One region of the Klebsiella sp. PL-2018 genome, then DNA from elsewhere that is predicted to be linked to it. Evidence: predicted binding sites of a transcription regulator. Region 1 holds the regulator's gene; the other holds the start of a gene.
What was found. Region 1 encodes PurR, which represses purine synthesis genes. Its sites were predicted from a motif close to CANGCAAACGTTTGCNTG; they were not measured.

Region 1 (5,971 bases):
AGCGCGAGCAGGGGAAAATTGATTTTCATGCAGGGACTCCATCAGGCCGCCTTCCGCGACGGCATCTCATCAGAAGTCAAAAGCATGACATCAATCACAGAAAAACAAAAGTGAACGAAATGGCAAAAGATTTTTGCGAAAATGATAATAATGGCGGAGAGAAAGGGAGAGCGGCCCCTCCCTTATCGCATAATTAGTGCAGTACGGCGGTCAAACCTGCGGCAACAATCAAACCCAGAACAATAATCGTCGTCGTCAGCGAAAACTTTAAATTTGTATCCATCAATTTTTCCCCCTGATTATCCCCACATGAAAAGTGAGCTTGCTCATTTTTACACAGAATAGCGTAAAAATCTTCCGAGATTTAGAGTGATGCACATTTTTGCTCTTCCCCTTTGCCCCAAGATCGGACAAAATCCCACGCTAATTTGAAAGCGTATCGGCCATTGACCCCTTCCTGTCGTTCTGTGTCGTTTTCCCGACGTGATGCCATGCTCAATTTTGGCGCCAGGGTGTGTACAGGCAAACGTTTACGTACCGATAAACAGACGATCAGGTCAAGGTCTGGAGTGAGAAGTAATGGCAACTATTAAAGATGTAGCGAAGCGCGCAAACGTTTCCACTACAACAGTGTCACATGTGATTAACAAAACCCGATTCGTTGCGGAAGAGACGCGCAATGCGGTGTGGGCGGCAATAAAAGAACTGCATTACTCCCCCAGCGCCGTTGCCCGCAGCCTGAAGGTCAATCACACCAAATCTATTGGTCTGCTGGCAACCAGCAGCGAAGCGGCCTATTTCGCTGAGATTATCGAAGCCGTCGAGAAGAGCTGCTTCCAGAAGGGCTACACCCTGATCCTCGGCAACGCGTGGAACGACCCTGAGAAACAGCGCGCCTATCTGTCAATGATGGCGCAGAAACGCGTAGACGGCCTGCTGGTGATGTGCTCCGAGTATCCGGAGTCGGTGTTAAGCATGCTGGAAGAGTATCGTCATATTCCGATGGTAGTGATGGACTGGGGCGAGGCAAAAGCCGACTTCACCGACTCGGTTGTCGATAACGCCTTTGAAGGCGGCTATATCGCCGGGCGCTACCTTATTGAACGCGGGCATCGCGATATCGGCGTGATCCCCGGCCCGCTGGAGCGTAACACCGGCGCAGGCCGGCTGGCAGGTTTTATGAAAGCGATGGAAGAGGCGCATATTAGCGTTCCGGAAAACTGGATTGTGCAGGGCGATTTTGAGCCGGAATCCGGCTACCGCGCCATGCAGCAGATTCTCGGCCAGCATCCTCGCCCAACGGCCATCTTCTGCGGCGGGGATATTATGGCGATGGGCGCCATCTGCGCGGCGGATGAAATGGGTCTGCGCGTGCCGCAGGATATTTCGCTGATCGGTTATGATAACGTGCGCAACGCCCGCTACTTTAGCCCGGCGCTGACCACCATTCATCAGCCTAAAGACTCTCTTGGCGAAGCGGCGTTTAACATGCTGCTGGACCGCATCGTTAATAAGCGTGAAATCTCGCAGTCGATTGAAGTCCACCCTCGCCTGGTCGAGCGCCGTTCCGTGGCCGACGGCCCGTTTGTTGATTATCGCCGTTAACCTTTCCCGCGGCGTCGGTCATTCCGGCGCCCGCAGCCACTCCCGGTTTAGCGTTTCGCTATCGCCAAGGTAATCCAGCAGCCATAGCAGCGCCGGCGAGGCATCGCTTTGCTGCCACGTCAGGCAGCATGCGGCGTCCGGGAAGGGGTTCTCCAGCTCCAGCGCCGTCCATGCGCCGCTATCAAGCCACGGGCGCGCTAAATGCCCGGGAACCATACCGACGCACAGTCCGGCGGAGAGACAGGTTTCTGAGGCATCCCAGTCCGGCACCACCACCCTCTTCTGGTTATCCAGCAGCCAGGTGGTCCGCTTCGGCAGCGAGCGCGAGGTATCCTCCCTGACCAGCGACGGCCAGTTGCGCAGGACGTCATCGCTCAGAGGCCCGGCCATTTTGGCCAGCGGATGGTGGCTCGCGACGACGCAGTCCCAGCTCAGCATTCCCATATCGCGAAAGGCGTAGCGGCCCCCTACCGGAATTGAGCGCGTCGCGCCGATGGCCAGCTCCACGCGACCGTCGGCGAGCGCATCCCAGACGCCGTTGAACACCTCCTGAAAAACAATCAGTTCGACGTCATCAAAATGACGATAGAAATCAACGATCATCTGCCGCATGCGCGTGGGTTTAACGATATTATCCACCGCAATAGAGAGCTGCCCGCGCCAGCCGTTGGCTATCTGCTGGCACTGCTGGCGGGTGATCTGCATTTTTTTGATAACAGAACGCCCCTCCTGTAAAAACCAGACGCCGGCCGGCGTTAATTCCACATCACGATGACGGCGTTCGAACAGCGGTACCGCCAGCCACTCCTCCAGCTGACGCACGGTATAGCTGACGGCCGAGGGTACGCGGTGCAGTTCCTGCGCTGCGGCGCTAAAGCTGCCGTTGCGGGCGACAGCATCGACAACTTCAAGCGAGTATTCGGACCACATTTTCTGCCTGCAAAATTTTTGAATTCACCTGACAAATATTAGCGTTTCACAAGCCTTAATGCACTCCCTACACTCTGCGCCATCGTACCTGCAACAATAAAAAGAGAAGATGATGCAACAACCTGGGAAAGGATTTTTAGTCTGGCTGGCTGGACTCAGCGTACTGGGCTTTCTGGCGACCGATATGTATCTTCCGGCTTTCGCCGCCATGCAACAAGATTTGAACACTTCTGCGGCCTCCGTCAGCGCCAGCCTGAGCCTGTTCCTGGCAGGCTTTGCGCTGGGCCAGCTTTTCTGGGGGCCCCTTTCCGATCGCTATGGCCGCAAGCCGGTGCTGTTGAGCGGGCTGGCCATTTTTGCTATCGGCTGTCTGGGGATGCTGTGGGTTCGCGATGCCAACCTGATGCTCGCGCTGCGATTTATTCAGGCCCTGGGGGTTTGCGCCGCCGCGGTGACCTGGCAGGCGATGGTCACCGATTATTATCCAGCGCAAAGAACCAACCGGATTTTCGCCGCCATTATGCCGCTGGTCGGTTTATCGCCCGCGCTGGCGCCGCTGCTCGGCAGCTGGCTGCTGGTCCATTTTGAATGGCAGGCTATTTTTGCCGTGCTGTTCGCGATTACCCTGCTGCTGATGCTGCCCGCCCTGCGCCTGAAGCCAGCGAACAAACCGGTTGCCAGCGCCCAGCAGAAGCTCACGTTTCTCACCCTGCTGCGCTCACGCGAGTATAGCGGTAACGTGCTCATCTACGCCGCCTGTTCCGCCAGCTTTTTTGCCTGGCTGACGGGGTCGCCGTTTATTCTTCATGAAATGGGCTATGGCCCGACCGTTATCGGCCTGAGCTACGTTCCGCAAACTATCGCGTTTCTGGTGGGCGGTTATGGCTGCCGCGCGGCGCTGCAAAAATGGCAGGGCCAGCAAATTCTGCCCTGGCTGCTGGCTATTTTCGCCCTCAGCGTCGCCGCCACCTGGCTGGTAGGCCTGCGGGAAAACGCCACGCTCGTTGGTTTGATGATTCCGTTCTGCGCCATGGCGGTGGTGAATGGCGGTATTTACCCTATCGTCGTCGCGCAGGCCCTGAAGCCATTCCCGCAGGCGACCGGCCGCGCCGCTGCGCTGCAAAACACCCTGCAGCTTGGCCTCTGTTTCCTTACCAGCCTGCTGGTCTCGACGCTGATTGCCACCCCGCTGCAAACGACCACCAGCGTGATGCTGGTCTCCATCGTGCTGGCCGGGATGGGCTACCGCATGCAGCACAAAGCCGCGCATCTGGCAACAAAATCGTCACATGCTTAAGGTAATGTGCTGATAGTGATAAGATCCAGTAATTAGCTTGCTAAGATATTTTTGTTGAAAGCCTGTTTTTAGCGGCCTATACTGGATCCGGCATCACATAAATAGAAAACTAATTGATTTTAACGGGAGCAGGATGCATCCCGTTTCACCATGGAAGGCCTTTCGGCAAGGGTTATCTCCCTTCCTCTGTTCTACGTCGGATAGCAGCCTCACGGATTATCCGTGAGATTTCTCACAAAGCCAAAAAAGCGTCTACGCTGTTTTAAGGTTCTGATCACTTGGGCGTGATGGAGAAGCTATGAGTTCATCGTGTATAGAAGAAGTAAGTGTACCAAATGATGACTGGTACCGAATTGCAGCTGAATTATTAGGCCGTGCGGGCATTGAAATTAATGGTCCTGCTCCCTCCGACCTGCGAATTAAAAACCCTCTCTTTTTTAAGCGCGTTTTACAGGAAGGGTCGCTGGGGTTAGGCGAGAGCTATATGGACGGCTGGTGGGATTGTGAGCGGCTGGATATATTTTTCCATAAAGTTTTACGCGCCGGTCTGGAAAATCAGCTTCCCCATCATTTCAAAGATACCTTGCGTATCGCCAGCGCACGCTTATTCAATCTGCAAAGTAAAAAACGATCCTGGATTGTCGGTAAAGAGCATTACGATTTAGGTAACGATCTGTTCAGCCGCATGCTCGACCCCTATATGCAGTACTCTTGCGCTTACTGGAAAGACGCGCAGACTCTCGATGACGCGCAGCAGGCAAAATTAGATCTGATCTGCCGTAAACTTGAGCTTGAGCCAGGGATGCGGGTGCTGGATATCGGCTGCGGCTGGGGCGGGCTGGCTTACTACATGGCCAAACATTACCAGGTCAGCGTGGTTGGCGTGACCATCTCGGCAGAGCAGCAGAAAATGGCGCAGCAGCGCTGCGCGGACCTCGACGTCACCATTCTGCTCCAGGACTATCGCGACCTGCACGAAAGCTTCGATCGTATTGTTTCCGTCGGCATGTTCGAACATGTCGGGCCTAAAAATTACGCCACCTATTTTGATGTGGTCGATCGTAATCTGAAACCCGACGGTCGTTTCCTGCTGCATACCATCGGTTCGAAAAAAACCGATCATAGCGTTGACCCGTGGATTAACAAATATATCTTCCCTAACGGCTGCCTGCCGTCGGTGCGCCATATTGCCGAAGCCAGCGAATCGCATTTCGTTATGGAAGACTGGCATAATTTTGGTGCCGACTACGACACGACGCTGATGGCCTGGTATGAGCGCTTCCTCGCCAGTTGGCCGGAAATCGCCGACAACTACTCGGAACGCTTCAAACGTATGTTTAGCTATTATCTGAATGCCTGCGCTGGCGCTTTCCGCGCGCGCGATATTCAGCTCTGGCAGGTGGTTTTTTCTCGCGGGGCCGAACACGGCCTGCGCGTGGCCCGCTAATCGCTCCCTCACCTGCGCTGTTGGCGCAGGTGCTTTCTTCTCTTACTTGCCGCTACGGCAATAGCCAATGCATTTATCAATCCAACGCAGGACGCTCTCCTGACGACATATTGCCCCTTCAAGCACAATAAAATCGCCAAACCTGTCGCTTTCAAGAGGCGGAACCTGCGGATATTGTTCCATCGTTTTTTGTAAAATATTCAATCGCTCAAGATGCTGTATGCGCTGGTTTTCCAGCAGATGGATGCGCGTGGCCAAGTCCAGATAGTGGGAAAAATACATACGAACCCGAAAAACATCTTTCGCCGTTTTCTCTATCGGCTCGTCCTTATGCAGCCACCGAAGGAGCTCATCCCGCCCGCTATCGGTAATGCTGTACTTCTTCTTTTCCAGAATATCGCCGCTAATCTCAATATCGTAAGTCACCAGCCCGTCGTTATACATGCTCTTAAGCTCGCCGTAGATCTGGCTATGTTTGGCGTGCCAGAACTTTGCCAGCTCGTGGTTAAACGCCTTACTGATGTCGTAGCCGGTCATCGCCGTGCGGTTAAGTAAGCCAAGAATGGCATAAGTTAAAACTCTCATTGCGCCTCACCCGTGGTCTTTTCATGCGCAGTATATCATGCGTCCTCCTCCTCATTTCTCCTTCTTTCCCCCTGAACAATCATGTCAAAAAAAACATGTAAATATTG
Region 2 (5,971 bases), 560 kb from region 1:
AATCTCTCTGAATATCAGGCTCTCACGCAGCAAAGTAGGCTATCTCCTTATTTATTTCCTAAAACCCCCCTTTCTTGTGCGAAATCTACTTGTCTGATGGAAGATGACAGGTAACATAGATATCCCCCTGTTGCAGGGGAATACAGATTTTTCTATTGGACTAACAAGAGAGACTATTATGAGCGTTGTGCCTGTAGCCGACGTACTCCAGGGCCGCGTTGCCGTTGACAGCGAAGTCACCGTGCGCGGATGGGTGCGTACCCGCCGAGATTCTAAAGCTGGCTTTTCTTTCCTCGCCGTCTATGACGGTTCCTGCTTTGATCCTGTACAGGCCGTTATTAGTAATTCTCTTCCCAATTACAATCAGGAAGTGCTGCGCCTGACCACCGGCTGCTCGGTCGTGGTGACCGGTAAAGTCGTGGCATCTCAGGGCCAGGGTCAGAGCTTTGAAATCCAGGCCAGCCACGTGGAAGTCAGCGGCTGGGTGGAAGATCCGGATACTTATCCGATGGCGGCTAAACGCCATAGCATCGAGTACCTGCGTGAAGTTGCCCACCTGCGCCCGCGCACCAACCTGATTGGCGCGGTGGCGCGCGTTCGCCATACCCTGGCGCAGGCGCTGCACCGTTTCTTCGACGAGCAGGGCTTCTTCTGGGTTTCGACTCCGCTGATTACCGCTTCCGACACTGAAGGCGCCGGCGAGATGTTCCGCGTGTCAACGCTGGATCTGGAAAACCTGCCGCGCAACGAACAGGGCAAAGTCGATTTCGATAAAGACTTCTTCGGCAAAGAGTCGTTCCTGACCGTTTCCGGCCAGCTGAACGGCGAAACCTACGCCTGCGCGCTGTCCAAAATCTACACCTTTGGCCCGACCTTCCGTGCGGAAAACTCCAACACCAGCCGTCACCTGGCGGAGTTCTGGATGCTGGAGCCGGAAGTCGCCTTTGCTAACCTGAACGATGTGGCAGGTCTGGCGGAAGCGATGCTGAAGTACGTCTTCAAAGCCGTTCTCGAAGAGCGCGCAGACGACATGCAGTTCTTTGCCGAACGCGTTGATAAAGACGCTATCGACCGCCTGCAGCGTTTCGTTTCCGCTGATTTTGCCCAGGTTGATTACACTGACGCGGTCACCATTCTGGAAAACTGCGGTAAGTCGTTCGAAAACCCGGTCTACTGGGGCGTGGATCTCTCCTCCGAGCACGAACGCTATCTGGCGGAAGAGCACTTTAAAGCCCCGGTGGTGGTGAAAAACTACCCGAAAGACATCAAGGCGTTCTATATGCGCCTTAACGAAGATGGTAAAACCGTCGCCGCAATGGACGTTCTGGCGCCGGGCATCGGTGAAATTATCGGTGGCTCCCAGCGTGAAGAGCGCCTGGACGTGCTTGACGCGCGTATGGCGGAAATGGGTCTTAATAAAGAAGACTACTGGTGGTATCGCGACCTGCGCCGTTACGGCACCGTACCGCACTCCGGTTTCGGTCTGGGCTTTGAGCGTCTTATCGCCTACGTGACCGGCGTGCAGAACGTTCGCGACGTCATTCCGTTCCCGCGGACCCCGCGTAACGCGACTTTCTGATTTTTTTCTGCAATTTTCATCCGGGGCCAGCGCAAGCTGGCCTTTTTTTATGTCAATTTACGTTAACGAATATCAGGAAACTTAAACATCAACCATCCTGATTCACAATTATGTTACGCACTATTTCATTAGCGACCGCTAATTAAAACCGCACCTTATGTTCATAAATTGGCAAACATGCTGATTATATTGCTCGTTTTTTAACCAGTCACAGCACAACTTGCAACGACAAGATTTGAATAAAAATAAAGCAAAATGCTGACGTAAAATGCACAAACCCTCTCTTATCTAAATTAATCATAATTAATTCATATAGATATATAAAGACAGGTGATTTAATCGGCGAACAGGGGCGGAATGTTGATTGAGTTCACAAAGTTCCCAAAAATACATATTTAGTTACATAGAATTTCCTTTTGTTACTCATATGCGATATTGGTAGCATTTTCAGGCTAGCGAAACGTTGTTCTGAATGGAAAGATGCCTCCAGACACCAAACTATCATCAATAGTTCTGTAAATTTTTATTGACGAAACTTATTGACGGCAGTGGCAAGTGTTCATAAAAAAATATAAATGAGGGTAATAAATAATGATGAAGCGCAAAATTCTGGCAGCGGTAATTCCTGCCCTGCTGGTAGCCGGTGCAGCTAACGCTGCAGAAATCTATAACAAAAACGGCAACAAACTGGACTTCTACGGAAAAATGGTTGGCGAGCACGTCTGGACCACCAACGGCGACACCAGCAGCGATGATACCACCTACGCCCGTATCGGCCTGAAAGGCGAAACCCAGATCAACGATCAGCTGGTCGGCTACGGTCAGTGGGAATACAACATGGATGCGTCCAATGTTGAAGGTAAACAGACCACCAAAACTCGTCTGGCTTTCGCAGGCTTAAAAGCCGGTGAATACGGTTCATTCGACTACGGTCGTAACTACGGCGCCATCTACGACGTTGAAGCGGCAACCGATATGCTGGTTGAATGGGGCGGCGACGGCTGGAGCTACACCGACAACTTCATGACCGCGCGTACCAACGGCGTAGCCACCTACCGTAACTCTGACTTCTTCGGTCTGGTTGACGGCCTGAGCTTCGCGCTGCAGTACCAGGGTAAAAACGACGCTTCTAGCCGTGATGTTAAGAAACAAAACGGCGACGGCTTCAGCACCGCGGCAACCTACGCGTTTGACAACGGCATTGCGCTGTCTGCAGGCTATGCGAACTCCAACCGTAGCGGCGATCAGAAAGCTGACCGTCAGGGCGAAAAAGCTGAAGCATGGGCAACCTCCGCTAAGTATGACGCGAACAACGTCTATGCTGCGGTCATGTACTCTCAGACTTACAACATGACGCCGGAAAACGAAGGCAACTACTTCGCTAACAAAACTCAGAACTTCGAAGCCGTTGTTCAGTATCAGTTCGACTTCGGCCTGCGTCCGTCCATCGGCTACGTACAGACTAAAGGTAAAGACCTGCGCTCTCGCGCTGGCTTCTCCGGCGGCGATGCTGACCTGGTTAAATACGTCGAAGTGGGTACCTGGTACTACTTCAACAAAAACATGAACGTCTACGCTGCGTATAAATTCAACCAGCTGAACGACAACGATTACACCAAAGCCGCTGGCGTTGCGACCGACGACCAGGCCGCAGTGGGTATCGTTTACCAGTTCTAATCTGCAGTACACCCCTTCGTGATATGCCTAAAAAGCAGGACTTCGGTCCTGCTTTTCTGCTTTCCTGAGAGGAAGATCGTAACTTTCAAAAACCTTCTCGCTTTTTGTCGCAAACGGTTGGCAATTAACATAACTCCCGTTAACCTGATAGCGGATTTCCCTTCAGTAATCACAATGGAACCTCGTCATGTTTGAGAACATTACCGCCGCCCCTGCCGACCCAATTCTGGGCCTGGCCGATCTGTTTCGTGCCGATGACCGCCCAACAAAAATTAATCTTGGAATTGGTGTTTATAAAGATGAAACGGGTAAAACACCGGTCCTGACTAGCGTGAAAAAAGCAGAGCAGTATCTGCTGGAAAATGAAACCACTAAAAATTATCTGGGTATCGATGGTATTCCGGAATTTGGCCGCTGCACCCAGGAGCTTCTGTTCGGGAAAGGAAGCGCAATTATCAATGATAAACGCGCCCGCACCGCGCAAACGCCCGGCGGTACAGGTGGCCTGCGCGTCGCCGCCGATTTTCTGGCGAAGAACACCGACGTTAAACGTATTTGGGTGAGCAACCCCAGCTGGCCGAACCATAAAAGCGTGTTCAATTCAGCCGGGCTGGAAGTTCGCGAATACACCTACTACGATGCCGCTAATCACAAACTCGACTTCGACGGGCTGCTGGCCAGCCTGAACGAAGCGCAGGCCGGCGACGTGGTTCTGTTCCACGGCTGCTGCCATAACCCAACCGGCATCGATCCGACGCTGGAGCAGTGGCAACAGCTGGCGCAGCTCTCCGTAGAGAAAGGCTGGCTGCCGCTGTTTGACTTTGCCTACCAGGGCTTTGCCCGCGGCCTGGAAGAAGATGCTGAAGGCCTGCGCGCTTTCGCCGCTCTGCATAAAGAGCTGCTGGTTGCCAGCTCCTACTCGAAAAACTTCGGCCTGTACAACGAGCGCGTGGGCGCCTGTACGCTGGTCGCCGCTGACCAGGAAGCGGTAGACCGCGCTTTCAGCCAGATGAAGTCGGTTATCCGCGCGAACTACTCAAACCCGCCCGCTCACGGCGCCTCGGTAGTGGCGACCATTCTCAGCAATGACGCGCTGCGCGCCATCTGGGAGCAAGAGTTGACCGACATGCGTCAACGCATCCAGCGTATGCGTCTGCTGTTCGTTAATACCCTGCAGGAAAAAGGCGCCAGCCGCGATTTCTCTTTCATCATTCAGCAAAACGGGATGTTCTCGTTCAGCGGCCTGACCAAAGAGCAGGTACTGCGTCTGCGTGAAGAGTTCGGAATTTACGCGGTGGCGTCCGGACGTATAAACGTCGCCGGTATGACGCCCGACAACATGGCGCCGCTGTGCGAAGCGATTGTTGCCGTACTGTAACCTCAGCGCAGGGCAAACAAAAGGCCGCATGTGCGGCCTTTTTTATATGCTGGCTTCGGTCACCAGACCGGCATTTCATCCTGCAGGAATGGGTTGTGCAGACGCTCATAGCCAAGGGTCGACATCGGTCCATGACCCGGAATAAACGACACGTCATCGCCCAGCGGCAACAGCTTGCGCTTAATCGCATCGATCAGTTGGCTATGGTCGCCGCGAGGGAAGTCGCTACGCCCTACTCCGCCTTTAAAAATCACATCGCCAGAAATCAACAGTCGGGAAGCAGGATCGAAGAAGACCACGTGCCCCGGCGTATGGCCTGGGCAGTGCAGCACCTGTAGGGAAATATTCCCCACGCTGACCGTATCGCCTTCGTTCAGCCAGCGATCCGGCTGCAGCGGCTGGCAATCTTCCAGACCGAACATCCGGCTCTGCGCCGGTAGTCCTTCCAGCCAGAACTCATCTTCTTTTTCCGGCCCAATAATCGGCACGCCATAATGTTGTGCCAGCTCCGCCGCCGCACCAACGTGATCGAGATGACCGTGCGTGAGCAGAATCTGCATCAGGCTAACGCCTGCCGCCGCGACTTCCTGTTTGATTCGCTCAGCATCACCGCCGGGATCGACCAGCGCCGCCAGTTTGGTTTGTTCACACCAGATTAAAGAACAGTTCTGCGCGAACGCGGTAACCGGAATAATACGATAGTTCATGAGGCTCCTTTCGTTACCAGTGCCGTACTGGCCCGGTATCAATATGCACAAAGTTGCTACGTGGGTAGTATCCTACACCACCTGTGCGCATAGATAACGCGGCTTTGCGAACATTGCTTAACGAAATGCCTTCAATATGAAAATCCATGGCCTGGCCTTTAGTGTGGTAGCTGTGTTTTGCCACACCCCGGCTACGCGCGCGAAGCTCATTATTGGTATCAACAGAACGATAACCGGAAATAAGCTGGACAGGCTTGTTGGTACCAAGTAATCCCTGCAAACGATAGAGTTGATCGAACAAACCGGGATCGATGGACTTAATCTTATTCGCGCGATAATCACGGAAAAAATGATTAAGTCTTGCTAATTCATCCTGAATATAGCCTCTGCCATCGAAAAACTCCGCCTTGAGTGATTCACCGGTATGCAGGTTGTTCAGCGTCAAAATACGCGGTCGGGGGGTCGAGAGGGTGGCAAATGCCGGCGCAGGCAGAATGGCAGCAGCACCGAGCGCGGCTCCACCTAACGCCAGCAGTTTGCGGCGATTAGCGTCAAATTTGTCCATGATAATCAGGTCTACAGGTAAATGAATCGTAATATACTTTTCCCGCAATGCGCCCGTTAGCCGCC

Region 2: a site for PurR is predicted at 3,363-3,380, ahead of MKleb_RS09260 (amino acid aminotransferase). Genes of this name have one in related genera too.

Annotation. Positions count from the first base shown of each region.
Region 1 is NZ_CP077673.1:2,564,089-2,570,059, reverse strand. Features, by position in the region: gene MKleb_RS11880 (MFS transporter) at 1-29, opposite strand, end outside; gene MKleb_RS11875 (cytochrome bd-I oxidase subunit CydH) at 194-283, opposite strand; gene purR (HTH-type transcriptional repressor PurR) at 580-1,605, shown strand; gene punR (DNA-binding transcriptional activator PunR) at 1,624-2,535, opposite strand; gene punC (purine nucleoside transporter PunC) at 2,648-3,832, shown strand; gene cfa (cyclopropane fatty acyl phospholipid synthase) at 4,131-5,279, shown strand; gene MKleb_RS11850 (PadR family transcriptional regulator) at 5,322-5,864, opposite strand.
Region 2 is NZ_CP077673.1:2,003,175-2,009,145, reverse strand. Features, by position in the region: gene asnS (asparagine--tRNA ligase) at 179-1,579, shown strand; gene MKleb_RS09265 (porin) at 2,171-3,256, shown strand; gene MKleb_RS09260 (amino acid aminotransferase) at 3,444-4,634, shown strand; gene MKleb_RS09255 (MBL fold metallo-hydrolase) at 4,694-5,341, opposite strand; gene MKleb_RS09250 (YcbK family protein) at 5,355-5,906, opposite strand.